Regions from separate parts of the Exiguobacterium sp. SH4S7 genome, predicted to be linked through region 2. Evidence: riboswitches for the same ligand, from Rfam matches in the RefSeq annotation. Region 2 holds a riboswitch; each other region holds the start of a gene.
What was found. A riboswitch is a leader RNA that binds a small molecule or an ion and turns the genes downstream of it on or off. The one in region 2 is predicted to bind thiamine pyrophosphate.
Positions count from the first base shown of each region.

Region 1 (4,602 bases), on a different contig from region 2:
TCGCCGTGCTCGAGACTCATCGGCACCCCAGTCGCGAGCTCGTCGCACATGGTGAGGAGTTCGTCTTGGAGCGCCAGCACCGCCTCTGCCTTATCTCGATCTAACCCCGTACATAACTCGGGTAAATACGTCCGTATCTCTTCTTTTAGACGAGCCGGACGCCGGTCCGGGATACCGTAGGCCAAAAGCGTATCCGTGTAATTCGCTTCTTTTCTCTGTAGTTTCGCATATTGACGCACAGCCGCTTTGTACCGACTGTGCTTAGGGTATTCACGAAGTGCATACCCGCCGATGTCTCGCATAAGTAGCCAGTTGCGTGTCGCGGCAATGGCGATGACCTCCGGGACGAGTCCCGGATGCCGTTCGGCTAGATGCATCGACAGTTCAGCCTCGCCACCACTGATTGCTGTCACCGCCTTGGCGTAGTAACGGTCTGCCCCGTACTCTCCATACATCAAGTATGTCAAATCGGTATCTTTCACAACCCGCCACGTCACGCCTGGCACGTGACCATCGAGCCAGTGCTCGAACTGTTCACGGTAAGACTCGTCACGCCATGGGATGGCATCCCTCACTGACCTCACTTCCTTTCACCACACTTCGTTTAGGAGGAAATAATATGGACGTTGTCTATTATTCATACCCGGTCGATGCGCTACTCTATATGTATTTAGGTGCGACGGCTGTCTTCAGCTTCATAATTGGTCTAGTCGTTCGCCGTGTGTCGAGACGTCCAGATATCAGCTTTTGGACGACGATCGTGCTCAGCTTTGTCGGACTATGTCTTTCACTCGGCTGGTTCCGTAACGCCTCGGTCACCGTATTTATGGGTACACTCCCGTGGGTCATCAATCTCATGTTTTCCCTGTTTTTATACGCCCTGTATAGCGGTATCATTTATTTCATCTTCCGACCGCGAAAAATTGAGGCAACAAAATAACGTTATGCTATACTCAAACCAATAAACGACCACTAGGGGAGCCTTCGGGCTGAGACGGCAACTGCCGGACCCTTCGAACCTGATCTGGCTCATACCAGCGTAGGGAAGTGGCTTGGATACGTCTGTCTGTCCACGCCACTTTTCCACTTGGAGAAGTGCGTTTTCATTTTGAAAGGAGACACTTCATGCGTATTCAACAACTCACTTGGATGGCGATGCTCATCGCCATCGCCATCATCGGCTCCTTATTCATCTCCATCCCGACCGGTGTCGCCCGGGCCTATCCGGTGCAACATATGGTGAACGTCATCGCCGCCGTCACCGTCGGTCCGATTGGTGCCGTCCTCGTCGCGTTCGTGACCGGACTTGTCCGTGTCATGACCGGGACCGGGTCGTTGCTCGCCTTCCCAGGTGGTATGATCGGCGCCTTGCTTGCTGGACTATTTTACGTGCGGACGAACCGGGTCGCTTTCGCTGCGCTCGGTGAAGTCATCGGGACGGGCGTCATTGCCTCGCTCATCGCCGTCCCATACGCGAAAATCTTAATGGGTTCTGAGTTTGGGGCGCTGTTCTTCTTCCCGGCCTTCCTCGCCTCGAGCATGACTGGAGCCATCCTCGGCTGGATCGTCTTGGCGCGGGTCAAACAGTTGCGTCCGCTCACGGTGAAGCGATAATTGAACAACAACCACCAAAACAGGGACGGCCGACTTAGGAAGGCTGTCCCTGCTTCACGTGATACACCCAAATCTCTTCCCCGTTCGCTTCATCAATCAAGCCACTGTCCTCGAATCCGCCCTTCGCATAAAACCGTTTCGCCGGTTCATTCGTCGGATGGAGGCTGAGGATGAGGTCATCGACATCAAATCGCTCTTGCATCCACTCAATCGCAAGTTGCAAAAATGTTGACCCGATGCCTTTCCCTTGCTCATCCATATCAATCATAAAGCGGTCGAGCCAGACGTAACGCTCCACCTTGTTCTCGGCCCCGACCATCATGAAGCCGACCGGTTGATTGTCTCGACAGAGCGCGTAGCACGTCCACGCGTACTTGACGTCGACGTCCATCTCGCGGAGCGATTCCGCGTTCGTTTCGATAAAGCGGGCCTGACCAGGTGCGACGGTCAAGGCGACGACCGCATCCAAGTTCGTCTCATCAATCGGTTGAATCGTCAACGCATCGGTAGCCATCGTTGTACCTCCTCCATGTCCTGCCCGCGTTTCGGCAAGATGTAGGCGCTGACCGACGAGTTATACAAATACACATAATCGGCTTCCTCGACGACTTCCTTGATGCCGCTCCATGAGACTTTCGTCTCCCCGAACGCATTTTTGTCACGAAGACCGTCTTCATCCAGATCCATCGTATGCGGGCCGATCATGCCTTCATTGCTTCGTTCTTGAATCATCCGCTTCGTCTGTTTTCGGATATGCCGTTCAAAATACTTCGGATAATACAGAAACCAGATGAGGCTGATGACGCCATACACCCCAAACAGCCACCAGCTCGTATCTTGAAACAATGTCGCGAACGTCAAAGCGCCACCACCTAAAATGATGACGGGCCCGATGATGCGCTGCAGGAATAGCATCCTCTTCCCTATCTTTGAACGTCTAATATGACTCAAGTTGAAGTGAATGTAGTCTTCTTCCGTCAATTCGTATTGGATTTCCATATGTATCCCTCCTCGGTGTCGTATACGTCTTCGTTCAAGAAAAGTTCCGCTTCAGGCTCCTATTCGCTAAAATGAAAGCAAAGGAGTGACACGATGAAACAAATCCACCATCTCTGTATCCAAACGCCCGACTATGCGGCGTCAAAGCAATTTTATGAAACGCTCGGTTTTGAGCTCGTCCAAGAGTCACCCAACTTCCATACCCGGGCGTTCAACAGTTGGCTCAAGCTCGGCGACTTCTATATCGAACTCCAGACGGCGAAGACCGACGAGACGTTATCGCCGTATTCGAAACATGCGGCCGGACCCGTTCACTTCGCCTTGTACGTCGATGACCTTGAAGCGGAAGTCCGTCGGCTCGAGGCGCTCGGTGTCACGTTCTTGCCGAAACATGGCGGCAACATCTACTTCGTCGTCGATGGACATTTGAGCAAACTAAAAGCCCCGGAAGGCACGATCATCGAGCTTCGGGACACATTTTTGATCAAGTGAGGCGCTCGCCTCGCTTTTTTTCGTCCGTATCGCACACCCCCATGTTTCCCGCCACCTACGAACAGGTACATGAAAAAGAATACGACGTGTACGTACCGTTTGGAGGCTATTTATGAAATATCTTGATTATTGGAGTTATCTGTCACTATCACTTGCCAAACTATTTTTATTCAGCGTCTTGACCGCGAGCGCGTTCAACGTTCATTTTTTACTCGTCAATATCGGGATGATTCTCATGATGACGAGCTGGGCTCTACTCGTGAAGACGAAAACACGGCGCTGGATTTTATTCGCCTCGCTGTTTCTACACAGCACACTCCTCATCTCCGACGTCTGGTATTACCGCTATTTCGGCAATCTGTTGTCGGTCGCGCTTTTGTCAGACGTTGGTCAGATGGGCGACGTCGGCGGCGGCTTCCTGACGTTGATTCAACCGACCGACTTTCTATTGTTCGCGGACCTGGTGCTTTATACCGCTGTCCTCGTCTATATGAGAAAAAGACCTGCGCAAGTCACAGGAAAAAACCGCCGGATCGCCGCTGCCGGTTTTGTCATCGGCTTGGCCGCCTTCGTCGTTCCATTAACCGTCAGTCAGCCGAATGATGACGAGCAAGCACCGATTTCGAACATGCGTGAATATTACGAGTACGGCTTTTGGGGGTATCACGGCCTCGACTTATTCCGTGGCATCGGCGACCAACTCGGCTTCGGAGACGGCTTAACCGCACAAGAAGAGACGCGGCTCGGTACCTCGACTCCAACCGACGTCGAGACAACGGCTGATACGAACGTCATCATGCTGCAGCTCGAGTCGTTCCAGACGTCGGTGATCGGACAGACGATCAACGGACAGGAACTGACACCGAACTTGAACGCGCTTCGTGACGAGATGTTGTACTTCCCGAACTTCTATCATCAGACGCACGAAGGCCGGACGTCGGATGCGGAATTCACGGTCAACACCTCGCTCTATCCCGTCAAATCCGGTTCAGTGTACACCCAGTACGGTGACCATACGTTTGACGCCTTACCTGAACGTTTGCGCCAAGCCGGCTATGATACGGCCGCGATGCATGCGTTCGATAAAACGTTTTGGAACCGCGACAACGTCTACGACAATATCGGCTTCAATCATTTTTTCAGCAAAGACGATTACCCCGCTCAGGACGTGATCGGCATGGCACTTAACGACAAAGACTTCTTGACCACTTCCGTCGAAGCGATGGACACGTTAGCAGAACCGTTTTATGCGTTCATGGTCGCTTTGACGAGCCATACGCCGTACGACATTCCGGAAGAAGAGAAGCGTTTGGACTTGACCGGATATGACGATCCGCTGCTTCAAAACTATTACCATACCATCCATTACGTCGACGCGGCCGTCGGATTGATGGTCGATCAATTGAAGGCGAACGGGACGTGGAATAATTCGTTAGTCGTCTTTTATGGCGATCATGACAGCGGGCTGACCTCAGCAGGTGACGAGATGGCCGAGCA
Region 1 covers NZ_SJUT01000003.1:403,253-407,854, forward strand. Annotated here, with positions in the region: gene EVJ29_RS08815 (aminoglycoside phosphotransferase family protein) at 1-575, opposite strand, end outside; gene EVJ29_RS08820 (hypothetical protein) at 620-940, shown strand; TPP riboswitch at 965-1,063, shown strand; gene thiW (energy coupling factor transporter S component ThiW) at 1,126-1,614, shown strand; gene EVJ29_RS08830 (GNAT family N-acetyltransferase) at 1,649-2,128, opposite strand; gene EVJ29_RS08835 (YcxB family protein) at 2,110-2,613, opposite strand; gene EVJ29_RS08840 (VOC family protein) at 2,707-3,105, shown strand; gene EVJ29_RS08845 (LTA synthase family protein) at 3,218-4,602, shown strand, end outside.
Region 1: another riboswitch for thiamine pyrophosphate. It lies ahead of thiW (energy coupling factor transporter S component ThiW); the one in region 2 lies ahead of thiT (energy-coupled thiamine transporter ThiT).

Region 2 (4,602 bases):
GCCTCGGCAAAGTCGAGTGTCGACAATTCTGTCTTTCCTTCGATCGATTTACCGAAACCACGGAATAATTGGCTCAAAATAACACCCGAATTCCCACGGGCCCCCATAAGTAGGCCGCGGGCAAACTTCGATGACACGTCAGCGATGTTCGCTGTGTCGAGTGCGGCCACTTCCTTCGCACCTGAAGTCATCGTCAAATTCATGTTCGTTCCCGTGTCGCCGTCTGGGACCGGGAAGACGTTAAGCGAATCCACGTAATCTGCATTTTGGCTCAAGTTGGCTGCACCGTTTGCGACCATTTGCGCAAACACCAATCCATCTAAACGTTTTAACCCCACACCAAATCCTCCTTCGTTCTCGTCAGTCATTCGTCAGACGAACGCCTTGTACGAATATATTTACCGACGAAACGTTTAATCCTAAAGTTTCACCGAGCGTGTATTTTACACGACTTTGCACGTTGTACGCGACTTCCGACACTTTCGTCCCGTAGCTCACGATGATGTGCATATCGATATGTACGTCTTCTCCATCTTGACGTACGACAACGCCACGCGCATAATTCTCACGTTTGAGCAGTTCTGCGATCCCGTCTTTCAGTTGAGCTTGTGACGCCATTCCTACGACGCCGAAACATTCCATCGCCGCACCGCCCGCGAGTGTCGCGACCACGTCGTTCGTGATATCAATATTGCCATATGTTGTCTTCATTTCAATTGCCATATGGAGTAGCCTCCTTTATTCGGAATGATTCCTACAGTATATTCTACAATAAGTACCTAGTTATTAAAAGGACATGCCCCTAAACTCGGTCAATTGTAACCGCAACCCTCATTCATTATTAAAATCCTCATCCGTAATGTCAAGTTTTTTTCTTGTCATCCGGTTATTTTCTAGTTGCATCGTGAAAAAACCCATGCTAATATAAACGAGTGTCTATTAGGACGAACCCACATAAAAAAGGAGGGGAAACGCATGGCACGTAAATGCTACGTAACAGGTAAGTCACCTAAGTCAGGTAACAACCGTTCGCACGCACTCAACAAGACAAAACGTACTTGGGGTGTAAACGTACAAAAAGTTCGCATTCTCGTTGACGGTAAACCTAAACGAGTTTGGGTTTCAGCTCGCGCTCTTAAATCAGGTCTCGTTGAACGCGTATAATTACCATACACGAACGAAATAAATCCCAGCGGCATGCGCCGATGGGATTTTTTTTGTTTATTTCTTTATATACATAATCAAGACGTTGCCGCTATGAACGAGCAAATCCGCCTCTTCCGCCGACCACTCGTTTGAGATCGTCAGCGCCTCATGGCTGACGACGTCATGGTTCTCGAGCGGGTACTTGACGCCACGAATCGAGACCGAGGCCCGTTTCCAAGGTACGAGCGACAAGTAATGGTCAGGACGACGCGGGAGACGATAGTCCCCTTTTCCGACGAGGCGCACTTCTTGCCCGTCTGCGAACAACCGCATCTCGGGGTACGCCTCGAGCAGACCGACGTTGCTGAGCGTCATATCGAGTCTGCCCCCGAGTGCACCGTACACGTCGATCACGTCCGCCCCTTTCCCTCGTGCCGCCTCGAGAGCGATCTCAAGGTCGGTCACGTCTTTTTCAGACGGATAACGGACAGCTTCCTCCGGCACGGTGCCTGTGAACGAATCAAAGTCACCGACGAGCAGGTCCGGCTTCATCCCACGGTCGAGCAGCGTATGATAGCCGCCGTCGACGCCGATGACGTAATCGGCGTTCCGAGGAAGCTCAGGGACCGCTTCCGGGCTCGCAGCCACAATCAAGACACGCATTATCTGATGTCCCGTGTCGCGAGCGTCACGAAACGCGGCGCCGACGTGAACAAGAGCACGATCACGACCGCCGAGACGAGGAACGACGGCAACATATACGTCAAGTTATAGCCGAGCGAGTACAAGACGACCGGTCCTTCCGCATACTCGGCGAAGAAGACGATGCCGGAGACGACGTGCGCAACGTAGCGGAGCGCCGAGCCGATCAACGCCCCGAGAATCAAATAGAACGTGAGCGTTTTCTTGGCGCCGTCTTTTGCCGACTGTTTGACTTGCCCGGCGAAGATGCCGGCGACTCCGACGAGGCCGTAGGCGACCGTGTAGTCGAGTAAAAACTGGACCGGCGTGAAGATATAGGCCCCAAATAACAGTTGTAGCGTCCCGACGAGCGCGCCTGTCGCGAGTCCGCCTCTCAATCCATGCCGATAAGCCATCACGAGAATCGGCAGCATCGCCAAGCTGACTGCTCCGCCTTGCGGCAACCGATATGGGATGAGCATGTCAAAGATCAGTCCGAGCGAGGCGAACAGCGAGATTTCAATGAGCGCCTGTAGTTTTAAACGTTGTTTCATCTTATTCCCTCCTTGATATGAGTGAACGACAAAAAGCAGCATGACGTAAACGCCATGCTGCTATCGTGTAGCAACGTGCATTTTCGCCACATCCCTACGTCCGTGTGAACGGAACAGGTTCAAAGGGTTAGCTCATGCCTCTCAGCCACAGATGTGACACCCCTTGCGACAATATTTGTTGTTCTACAGACGATTATACACGAGACGCGTTGCGAATGCTATCGATTGCGTCTTTATAGCTCGGTTCGTTATAGATGGCTGAACCGGCAACGAGGACGTCGGCACCTGCGTCGATACAAAGTTTTGCCGTCGCAGGATTTACCCCGCCATCGATCTCGATCTCGAAGTCGAGACGACGCGCTTGGCGCATCTCGCTGAGCGCCGCGATCTTCGGGACGACCGCTTCGATGAACGCTTGGCCGCCAAAGCCAGGGTTCACGGTCATGAGCAATACCATATCGACATCACCGAGCACGTGCTCGATTGATGACAACGGCGTATGTGGGTTCAAGACGACACCACACTTGGCGCCGGCTCCTTTGATTTGTTGCAATACGCGATGCAAATGGTTTGTCGCCTCGACATGGACCGTGACGATATCGGCGCCTGCTTGAACGAAGTCCTCGACGAACCGTTCCGGTTGGTCGATCATCAAATGGACGTCTAATACCATGTCCGACTTGTCACGCAAACTTTTGAGTACCGGCAGTCCAATCGAGATGTTCGGCACGAACTGACCGTCCATGACGTCAAAATGAATGTAATCGGCCCCTGCTTCTTGGACCGCTTTGACCTCTGCCTCAAGGTTGGCAAAATCGGCCGACAGGATCGATGGTGCGATTTTAATCATGTTAGTACCTCCGTTGTCTATCTTTTAATTCCTCCATAAACGTAACATAGTTCGCATAGCGGGTGGAAGCGATTTCTCCGGCCTCGACCGCCGCTTTGACGGCACAACCTGGCTCGTTCAAATGGGCGCAACCACGGAATTTACAGTCATCGTGCCGCAAGACGAATTCAGGGAAACACCAACGCATCTCCTCGACTTCAAGTTCTTCCGGGAACTCAAGACTCGAGAATCCAGGTGTATCGGCGACGAACCCGTCCGCGAGTGTGATGAGCGTGACGTGACGCGTCGTATGCTTCCCGCGGCCAAGCGCTTTCGAAATTTTACCAGTCGCGAGTTCGAGCTCCGGTGCGACCGCGTTCAGCAACGAACTCTTCCCGACGCCGGTCTGTCCGGCGAACACGCTCGTCTTGTCTTTGAACGCGCTGCGGATGAGCTCGATTCCAGCTCCGTCTTCGGTCGACGTCTCAATGACTTGATAGCCGATCGAACGGTATAGCGCTGCCGCCGCACTAATTTTTTCTTTTTCAGCTTCTAGCAACAAGTCCATCTTCGTCAACACGATGATTGGGTGAACTTGCTTCGATTCGATCAAAATGAGAAAGCGGTCAAGCAAATGGAACGAGAACGCCGGCTCTTTCACGGAAAAGAGCAGAAACGCCTGATCGATGTTGGCGATCGGCGGACGGACGAGATGGTTCGACCGCTCATCGACAGCCATGATGTAGCCGGTCCCGTCCCCTTGGTCTTGAATATCGACGTCGTCCCCGACGACGGGCGAAATGTTTCGGTTCCGGAAGTTTCCCCGGGCGCGACATCTGATTTCAACTTTCGTTTCGGTCATGACATCATAAAATCCACCTTGCAAGCGAATAATCGTTCCTTTCATCCTGTTTCCTCCTTAGAAAAGAGGTGACGCGCACGCCACCTCTTCATTGTGAATCTTTTGCTTGGGCGTATGTCACCGTATCGGTCCGAACGACTTCTCCCTCGACTTCAATCGTCGCGGTACCGACTTCGTCCGGAGCAATGACGAGCGTATAGGAATACGTCGTCGTTTCTGTGATCATATCACGCAACACTTCGATCTCACCACGGGCATCGACGGTACGGATGACGACTTCGACCGGCTCCGCCTCTTCACCTTCTGCCGGCGGTTCGATTTCGACGTCCACTTCTCGCTCGATCGAGATGTCGGTCGGCTCGACCCCTTGTGAGACGATGACCGTCAGTTCCGTTCCCGGGTCGACCGCCGTCCCTGACGTCGGAAGTTGACGAATGATTTGATTCGCTGGGATGCTCGTCGAATACTCATCGCGTTTCACGATTTTCAAGTTGTTTTGCTCGGCATAAGTTGACGCCTCTTCGAACGTG
Region 2 covers NZ_SJUT01000002.1:164,823-169,424, forward strand. Annotated here, with positions in the region: gene EVJ29_RS04945 (DAK2 domain-containing protein) at 1-338, opposite strand, end outside; gene EVJ29_RS04950 (Asp23/Gls24 family envelope stress response protein) at 361-723, opposite strand; gene rpmB (50S ribosomal protein L28) at 976-1,164, shown strand; gene EVJ29_RS04960 (thiamine diphosphokinase) at 1,222-1,809, opposite strand; gene thiT (energy-coupled thiamine transporter ThiT) at 1,809-2,381, opposite strand; TPP riboswitch at 2,456-2,555, opposite strand; gene rpe (ribulose-phosphate 3-epimerase) at 2,575-3,231, opposite strand; gene rsgA (ribosome small subunit-dependent GTPase A) at 3,233-4,117, opposite strand; gene pknB (Stk1 family PASTA domain-containing Ser/Thr kinase) at 4,161-4,602, opposite strand, start outside.

Region 3 (4,602 bases), on a different contig from region 2:
GGACTTGTCGAGCCAGCGAACGAACCGACGTGCCGTCGCCGGGTCGAGGTGTGAGAGCGGCTCGTCGAGTAAGAGCCATTCCGGACATCCGATCAAGGCACAGGCGACGTCGATTTGCTGCTTCTCGCCCCCTGATAAATCATGGATGGTGCGGTGGCGATAATCGGACAAATGTAACTCGTGCAAAATCGCTGAGACACGGTCCATCATCTCGCTTCGGGCGACCGAAAAGTTTTCGAGCGTGAAAATCAGCTCTTCCTCTACCGTCTGCATGACGAACTGGCTGTCCGGGTCTTGAAACACCGTCCCGACGCGGCGATTCACCTCGCCAGGCCGATACGTGGCATAGGACCGACCGAATAGATGCAATCGCCCCGTCACAATCCCATCACAGTTGTCCGGGTAGAGCCGATTGAACAAGGCGAACAAAGTCGACTTCCCCGACCCGCTCGCCCCGGTGATGAGCGTTCTGCCGTCCTTAAGACGAAGTGTGATATCTGTCAATACGTCGCGTTCTTCCCCCGGGAAACGAAACGCCAGACGCTCGGTCTCAACCATGTGCCTTCCTCTGCCGGGTGACGGCATACCCTTCTAGCGCACCCGTTCGAAGCAACAAGTCGCTCAAAATCTTCCCGCCGATCCCTGCGATGAGCATCCCGCTCGTCGCCCGTAGTGCGAACATCAAAGCCACGTACGTCGGACTGAGCGCGCTGAGACCTCCCATGACGTACGTATATGCGAAACTCGTCACTGCCGCACCGAATCCGGCGAGCATGAGCACCCACAAGTCATACCGCTTATACCCGGTTAGTGCGAACGCCGCTTCGGCGCCGAGTCCTTGAATGATGCCGACGAGGATGATGCGCGGACCGATCGCATTGCCGATCATCATCTCGATCGACGCTGCGAGCACTTCCGACAAAAAGGCGGCGCCTGGCTTTCGAATGATGTAGGCGGTAATAATCGAGACGATGAACCAAATCCCAAAAATCCATTCATAGGCGATCGGCCCGATCAAGCCGGCCCACAAGTTCCCCACATGGACGAACGCCAAATAGACGACGGCAAAGACGACCGATAAAATCGACAACAAGACGATTTCTTTCAACTTCCATGAGTTAAGCATCGATGCGTCCCTCGTGTGACGGACTGTTCACACTGAACGTGACCGACATGACGACGTGGCTCGACTTCTCGCGAACACGGTTGAACGTCGCCTCATAAAACGCGAACACCGGCTCGATGTCTCCGTGAATTCCTGAGGCATAATGCATCGCGTCATTGAACACACCCCGTGCTTTCGCGAAATCGATCTCTTCATAGATGATGTCCATGTAATCATCATCACCGAGCGGGTAGAGCGCGAACTGTGAAGAGACGTATTGCGCACCTACCCGCCCGTTCACAGGTTCACTCGATACGTCGAGCAGATTGTCCCCGGCTGTGTCACCCGGACAGCCAACCGAGAACGTTCCACTCATCGAGACGTGGGTCCCTGTCTTCGTTGCGTGTGACAAGACTGCTTTCGCGACGTCAAACACGTGCTCGGCCCGACCGCGAATCACGGTCGACACATCGTCCGTGTGCCTCCAGACGTTGCTTAAATCAGTTTCTTTGAGTGCTCCTTTGATGACCGGTATGAACTCTGACGTCATCGGGCTTAGCGTAAAGCGGAACCCGACGATCGGGCTCGTTCCACATTGTTGATTCATGATGATTCCCCCTTTATTTGGTTACACAAAAAAGCCGCATCCATGAGAATGCGGCCACTTATCCAATCATCAATCCATCAGAAAAAGTGCCACACTTCCTCACGCCAGTATTACCTGGATCGAGTTATAAGGGATTGGAGCCATGCTCACATCTCAGCCGAAGCACCCCTAGTGTAGTCCAATGTATGCGGTTGTTCATGCAAGCAAAAGTATAGCCGTTCGATTCTGAATTGTAAACGGTTAAATCATGAAAACGTCGCGATTCCGTTTCCTGGAAGCGTATCCCGTAACGTTGTCCAGTCTGACGCCATCTCTTCGTCTGACAGTAGACAGGCGTCAAGTTCAAGCTCGACGCGCACGCGGTCCATTCGGTGACCGATCAAGACGAGCTCCGTCTGGCGGTCGCCGTACGGCTCGATGTAATCGGCCTCAAGCTCTGGTTCGGCGGCGAACATCTGCTTTCGTTCCGCGTCAGGAAGCGTCGCGAGCCAACGGCCGGCATGTTCGAGCGTCGACGCGTACCCCGCTTGGGAGAACAGGCAAGCGATGTCGTTCCGTGAGGCGATCCATAAAAAACCTTTCGCCCGGACGACTTCTTCCGGGAACTGTTCGATCCACGCATGTAAACGCTCCGGGTGGAACGGACGGCGGCGGCGATAGACGAACGAACTGATGCCGTACTCTTCGGTTTCAGGGGTATGGTCGTCTGTCTCGAGCTCTTGGATCCATCCGGCGGCATGCATCGCCTGGTCGAAGTCGAACAAGTTCACGTCTAACAGGTCGGACAACAATACGTTCCCGTACGTACTTGTCAAAAGTCGCGCCGCCGGGTTTAACGCGCGCAACAGACTTTCGATCTCGTGCAGTTCCGGTTCCGTGACCCGGTCCGCCTTGTTGAGGACGATGATGTCGGCAAACTCGACTTGATCGACGAGCAAATCGACGACTTCCCGGACGTCACCCGTGTCGACAGCCTGTTTCCGTTCATGCAGCGATTCGCCCGAGTTGAAGTCTTTTAAAAATCGATATGCGTCGACGACCGTCACCATCGCGTCAACATACACACGGCTCGTCAAGTCGATACCCAAGGCGTCATCCGCATATGTAAACGTCTGCGCGACCGGGATCGGTTCCGAGATACCTGACGACTCGATGATGATGCCGTCGAGCTGTCGGTCGTTCGCAATCTCGCTGACCGCCTCGAGTAAATCTTCTCGCAACGTGCAGCAGATGCAGCCGTTAGACAGCTCCACCAACTTCTCGTCCGTCCGTGAAAAACCTGCCCCGTCAATCAATCGCTCATCGATGTTCAGCTCGCTCATATCGTTGACGATGACGGCATATTTTTTACCATCCCGATTGTTCAACATATGATTGAGCAACGTCGTCTTGCCACTTCCTAAATATCCGGACAAGACTGTGATCGGAATTCGTTTCATGATGTATACCACCTTTAAATCGTAATCATTACTTTTTAGATAATGAACGGGATCACGTCCGTTGTCAACAAAAAAACACGCTCAAAAGGAGCGTGTTTTCTTGTTGACTAACATGATTGTTATCGCTCGTCCTTCCAGCGCCCACGCTTTCCGCAGGCAATCCCGGAGCCGCATCGCGACTCACGTCGCTGCTGGGTCTCCGTTGGTTTGCTTTCCTGCAGGAGTCGGGGCGCCATCGAACGAGCAACGCAAACGGTCGCCATCTAGCGGCCATTTGTCTTTTTCTGAGGCCCCGACGGCCGAAGAAAAAGCTCTGGATATGTTCTTCGTACCAGTTATTCTTCTAACGCTTTCCGTTCCGCCTCGGAGCGAGGATACGTGTTCGCCTGCCACTCGGCCCGGTAAATCGAATCGAGTTGCGTCAATCCGACCTCGTCATCATCCTTATCGGCATCCACACTCGGCGTCTCGTCCCACTTTGGTTCAAGATACGTATGGTCTTCTTTCCGGGCCCGGTCGTCCAATAACTTTTGAATCCCGACCCGAGCCACCGCCGCTAGTGCCAATCCGATTCCCGCTCGCACGAGCAATCGCTTCACCATAGCCGTCCCTCCTTAACGTCCAAACCGATAAAGTGGCATCCCTTTCACGTCCGTATCGATCTTGAAGACCGAACCCGCATCCGGATGAGCGGCGAGCGCCTCGTCGTCCATGCCTTCCCGTGCCGTCGTGATCGCCAATTGTTTTAAGTCATCCCCGATAAAACTACACGACGTGACGTTCGGCGCCGGGACGATGACTTCAAGCACTTTTTCACCCGTCTCCGGATTCCACCGCGTGACGCGCCCGCCTGCAAAGTGGGCAATCCATAAAAAGCCGTCTTCATCCGACGTCATGCCGTCCGGGAACCCGTCCTCATTCTTGAAATCAATGACGACCTCACCTTCCCCGAGCGTGCCCGTTTTCAAATCGAACGGGAACTTGCGAACCGTCTCGGTCGGCGTATCGATATGGTAAAACGACGTATGGTCAGGTGACCACGTCAACCCGTTCGATAACGTCAATCCGCTCAACATGACCTCGGTCGTGCCGTCGCGGTTCAAGCGGAACAACGTCGCCTGCTCAGACTCGTCTTTTAAGTGGAGCGTCCCGGCGAAGACACGACCGTACGGGTCGGCTTTCCCATCGTTGAAGCGAAGGACACCTTCCGGGTCATCAAGTTCGACGAGTTTATCGAGTTGTTTCGACGTTTCATCCCACTCATAGATACCATCCTTCAATCCGACGATCACGCCGTCGGTCACTTTAGGGACGACAAACCCGACCTGCTGTCCCATATCAAACGAAGATAATTCATCTTCTTTCTCATCGTACCACCAGAGCGCGTGCCCTTCGATATCGACCCAGTAGAACCGCTTCAGTTCAGCGTCCCAGCAAGGCCCTTCCCCGAG
Region 3 covers NZ_SJUT01000001.1:779,387-783,988, reverse strand. Annotated here, with positions in the region: gene EVJ29_RS03945 (ABC transporter ATP-binding protein) at 1-558, opposite strand, end outside; gene EVJ29_RS03940 (ECF transporter S component) at 551-1,126, opposite strand; gene EVJ29_RS03935 (YkoF family thiamine/hydroxymethylpyrimidine-binding protein) at 1,119-1,712, opposite strand; TPP riboswitch at 1,792-1,892, opposite strand; gene EVJ29_RS03930 (GTP-binding protein) at 1,958-3,151, opposite strand; gene EVJ29_RS03920 (hypothetical protein) at 3,487-3,753, opposite strand; gene EVJ29_RS03915 (SMP-30/gluconolactonase/LRE family protein) at 3,766-4,602, opposite strand, start outside.
Region 3: another riboswitch for thiamine pyrophosphate. It lies ahead of EVJ29_RS03935 (YkoF family thiamine/hydroxymethylpyrimidine-binding protein); the one in region 2 lies ahead of thiT (energy-coupled thiamine transporter ThiT).

Region 4 (4,602 bases), on a different contig from region 2:
GGCACTGAGCATCACGAAGTGCTTGATGTTGCCGTTCGCTTGGGCCGCCTCGACACTTTTCGCTGCACCGTCTAGGTCGATGAGTAACGTTTTGTCGGCTCCCGTGCTGCCGCCCGAACCGGCCGCGAACACGACTGCGTCCATGCCGCTCATCGCTTGCTTCAACGTCTCAACGTCACCTTCTAAGTCTCCGAGAACCGCCTGATAGCCGTTCGCTTTGAACTCGTCTAGCTGCTCTTGTTTCCGCACCATCGCGGTGACTTCGTGCTTCCCATCCTGCTTCAATCGTTCTACGAGTTGCTTTCCAATCTGTCCATTCGCTCCAATTACAAATACGTTCATCTGTCTTCCTCCTCAAATAAAATTCAGAGACAAGCGAAACGCCGTGTGGCCATGGCCACGTCCGGTGCAGAAGCAATGGCCGAGATGACAGCTACGCCGTCAGCCCCGTCACGTCGAATCGCTTCGACGTGTTCAGGCATGATTCCACCAATCCCCACGATTGGCAAATGCTGAAACCGGGCTCGCACTTGCCGAATGAGCATCGTTCCATTCACTTCGGCCGCGTCTTGTTTCGACACAGTCGGATGAATCGGTCCAATTCCGACATAATCGGCGTATCTCGAAGCCGTTGCGGCTTGCTCGATCGAGTGGACCGAGACACCGAGCCACTTCTTTGAACCGATTCGCCGACGAACGACTTCGGCTGCTGCGTCCTCTTGTCCGACATGAACTCCGTCCGCATCGAGTTTGATTGCCAGCTCGACGTCATCGTTGACGATGAACGGGACACGGTACTGTCGACAAAGTGTATGCAACGCTCGTGCCATCGCTTCTTTTTTATCCCCATACAGTGGCTCTTTACCTTTTTCGCGAAATTGAAAACATGTCACACCACATTGAAGCGCCGTTTCGACCGTCTGAACGAGATCAAACGTATCCGCCGTGCCGCAGATGAAGTAGAGCTTTAACCGCTCAACGATAGGCGATGGATTCAATGGAAACCACCTCCTTCGGGTGCTTGTTATACGCCCAATGATTTGTCGGTCCATGCCCGCTGCCGATCTGCAATCCGTGGGCGATGGCACTATGGATGAACTGTTTCGCCTTCTGCGCGGCTTCCGTAACGGTATGCCCGTTCGCGAGCTCCGCTGTTAGCGCAGCCGAAAACGTGCAGCCGGTCCCGTGCGTATCTTTCGTCAGCAACCGTGGTGTCACCATTCGAAACGTATCAGTCTTCGTCATGACTAGGTCTTCGGCGAGAGGACCGTCCAAATGACCGCCTTTCAACATGACGACGTTTGCCCCGTAAGACAACAAGCGCTCAGCTGCTTTCATACGATCAGTGAACGTACAAATCGTCAAGCCGGTCAACACTTCAGCTTCAGGGATATTTGGCGTGACGACCGTCGCCATCGGTAACAGCCTCGTCCGTAGCGCGGTGACGGCGTCCCGTTCAAGCAAGGTCGCACCGCCTTTAGCGATCATGACCGGATCGACGACGACATTTTGAAATCGATGCTGCTCGATTGCGTCCGCCACGACGTCAATCAACTCACGATTGAACAGCATCCCGGTCTTGCACGCCGAGATGATAAAGTCTGATCCGACTGCATCGAGCTGGCGTGCGACGAGGTCGGCGGAGACGGCTTCGACACCGTGCACGCCACGCGTGTTTTGAGCCGTCACCGCGGTCACGACACTCGTGCCAAATACGCCTAATTCTTGAAACGTTTTCAAATCGGCTTGGATTCCGGCTCCCCCGCCAGAGTCCGAACCGGCGATGGTCAAGACTTGAGGCCTCATCGCGCGAACACCTCGATTCGGTCGCTCGGCAGGTCAGTTGACGTCATGGTAGCGAGCGCGTTGAGAAAGTGGATTGGGAAATCCCCCGGACCCGTCGCTGCTTCACTCGCCAACTCGCCGCATCGTGCATATCCGGTGAGCGCGGTCGAGGTTGCCGTCATCACGTCCGGTTCAACAGCAAGGAACGCACCGACGACCGCACTGAGTAGACAGCCGGTGCCCGTCGTCTCTGTCATGAGCGGATGCCCGCCTGATATCTCGATCGTGACTGTCCCGTCACTCACAACATCCGTTGCTCCGGTAATCGCGACGACACATCCGTATCGTCTCGCCGCTTGTTCAGCGAGTTGTTGCGGATGATGTGTGCCGCTTCCGGCGTCGACCCCTTTCGTCGTCCAACCGGCATCGACAAGCGTGGCGACTTCCCCGGCGTTCCCACGGATGACCGTGACGCGGACGTCTCGCAAAATCCGTTCGACGACGTCGCGGCGGAACGGTGTTGCCCCGACACCGACCGGGTCTAGGACGACAGGACGTCCCGACTGGTTCGCCGCTTGTCCAGCACAAATCATCGTCGCTTCGGTCATTGCGTCAAGCGTCCCGATGTTCAAGACGAGGGCATCGCTCACCGTCGCCATGTCTGCCACTTCTTCGATCGCATCGGCCATGACCGGGGACGCACCGATGGCGAGCAATCCGTTCGCCGAGAAGTTGGCCACCACTATGTTTGTGATGTTATGGACGAGCGGTCGCTTCAACCGGACGGCTTCCCATAGATCCGGCCTCATTGTCCCACCTCAAGCGGCAGTTCCCACGATTCGAGTGTCCAGGCCATCTCCCAAAACGCGAGCTCATAGTAGCAACTTTTCAAAAACAGTTGCTGATAGCGAATCCGTTCTGACTCCGTCGCTTGTCCCGCCAATTCGTCAAGTCGCTCGATCTGCTCTTCGACGAGTTCACGGAACCATTCCGAACCGTACGTCGCAATCCAAACAGAATAGATCGGATGGTCTGGCTCTGCGTCCTTCAAGCGCTCCCCGATCTCGTAATACACCCAGTAGCATGGAAGAATCGCCGCGAGCACGTCTCCGAGCGTCGGGCCGGCTTGTTGCATATGGAGCGCGTATGCATAAGCCGTCGGAGCTGGTTCGAACGTCGTCCACTCCATGTCACTCACCTCGAGCATCGTAAAAAATTCCCGATGCAACTCGTGCTCCGCCTCGATCGTGTGGAGGGCGTGCGTCAAAAATCGGCTCGCCAGCTCCATCGTCGGGGCAAGTGTAGCGCCCTTCGCCTGTACTTTCGAAAATTGATTCAAGTAGTACGAGTCTTGCATCACGTAATGCCGAAACTTCGCCTCGTCGAGCGTCCCGTCTCCGAGCGCGCGGACGAACGGATGGTGGAAACTCGCCTCAAACAAGGCTTTGGCCTCTTGGCGGATGTGTGCGGTAAATGTCATCGTATTCTCCTCCTTTGTATGAAAAAAGACGCCGCCTCCCATAACGGAAGCGGCGTCGGCCATACACAAAGAGTGTGAGAAAGGACGTTTCGCCCACTTCCCTCCGCTAGCGTGAACTAGATCAGGTTCAAAGGGTCTGGACCTTGTCCATCTCAGCCGCGTCAAGCGACTCCCCTAGTGGCAAACATTATGAAATTCGGTCATCTTCGACCACATCATATCAATCTTTTTGAAAAATGCAAACCCTTTAACGCGAGAAGCGACGGTTGAGCGCGGTCCCAAAATGCGAGAACCGTTCCGTCCCGAGCTTACGACGGTTCGAGGCCGCGAACACGTAATAATCGACCTTCCCCATAAAATAAATCAAGCGCAGTCCTGCGATAAAGAACGTGATGGTCGTGCTGATCGCAAAGCCGACCCCATACCAATCGATCCCGCGCGATAGTAACGACAACGTGAACAAGGCGTTCAATGTGAAGAACGATAGGTTGACGAACAACGCACCACGCCGGTCCTCAAAATAAAGCAAGAGCAGCGTCAGTACGAGAATCATCGCGTTCGCGAACGCGGCGAGCGTCGTCATCCGGAAAATTTGACCGACTTCTTCCGGGACACCAATCCAACCGACGAACACACCCGCCATCAGGATCGCGAACAAGGTGACAACACCTTGACTTCGCCCAAGTCGGATCAATTCATTTTTCAACACCGTCGTCATCGTCTGCTTCGCCTTCTCAATTTGGTGTAACGCCCCGCCATAATTGATCAAGCCGTAAAACGTTCGGTAGCGCTCGTAAAACCTTGTCTCGACAGCGACGACGAACAAGAGCTGGGTCGGGATGATCGTCAAGTACGACCAGAACACAGCCGTGTCATAATACGGATTGAACACGAACGAATCGGCAATCACCATGCGACCTTCACCAAACCAAATGATGAAGTTGGTCACCCAGATCCCAAGCACGTATAACACACCAATCGCGAACAAGTCCGGATACTTATCAAAGTACCGGAAGTATGAAAACTCTCGCGTCGCATACCTGAGCGGAAACGTCCGAAGCATCGCGAAGAATAGCCCGAACAGCGTCACGACCATCCCAACGGTAAAGCCAAACAGAAGCTCGAGGCTCGATGGGTTGACCATGAGACGACTGATCAAATAGACGCTCGCGACTGAAATAACCCCGCCTAGCAAGAAGCTGTAAGCGACCGCTTGATAAAATTTGGCGGCGCTCAAGAACAAGAACATGACCCAGATGACGTTGATGGTCATGAATAAGACGAACAGGACGAGCTTATAGGCGAAACTGAGCGGTGAAATCAGCCAAAACACGCTA
Region 4 covers NZ_SJUT01000003.1:360,796-365,397, forward strand. Annotated here, with positions in the region: gene EVJ29_RS08565 (SDR family oxidoreductase) at 1-342, opposite strand, end outside; gene thiE (thiamine phosphate synthase) at 366-1,037, opposite strand; gene thiD (bifunctional hydroxymethylpyrimidine kinase/phosphomethylpyrimidine kinase) at 976-1,806, opposite strand; gene thiM (hydroxyethylthiazole kinase) at 1,803-2,594, opposite strand; gene tenA (thiaminase II) at 2,591-3,265, opposite strand; TPP riboswitch at 3,347-3,451, opposite strand; gene pelG (exopolysaccharide Pel transporter PelG) at 3,513-4,602, opposite strand, start outside.
Region 4: another riboswitch for thiamine pyrophosphate. It lies ahead of tenA (thiaminase II); the one in region 2 lies ahead of thiT (energy-coupled thiamine transporter ThiT).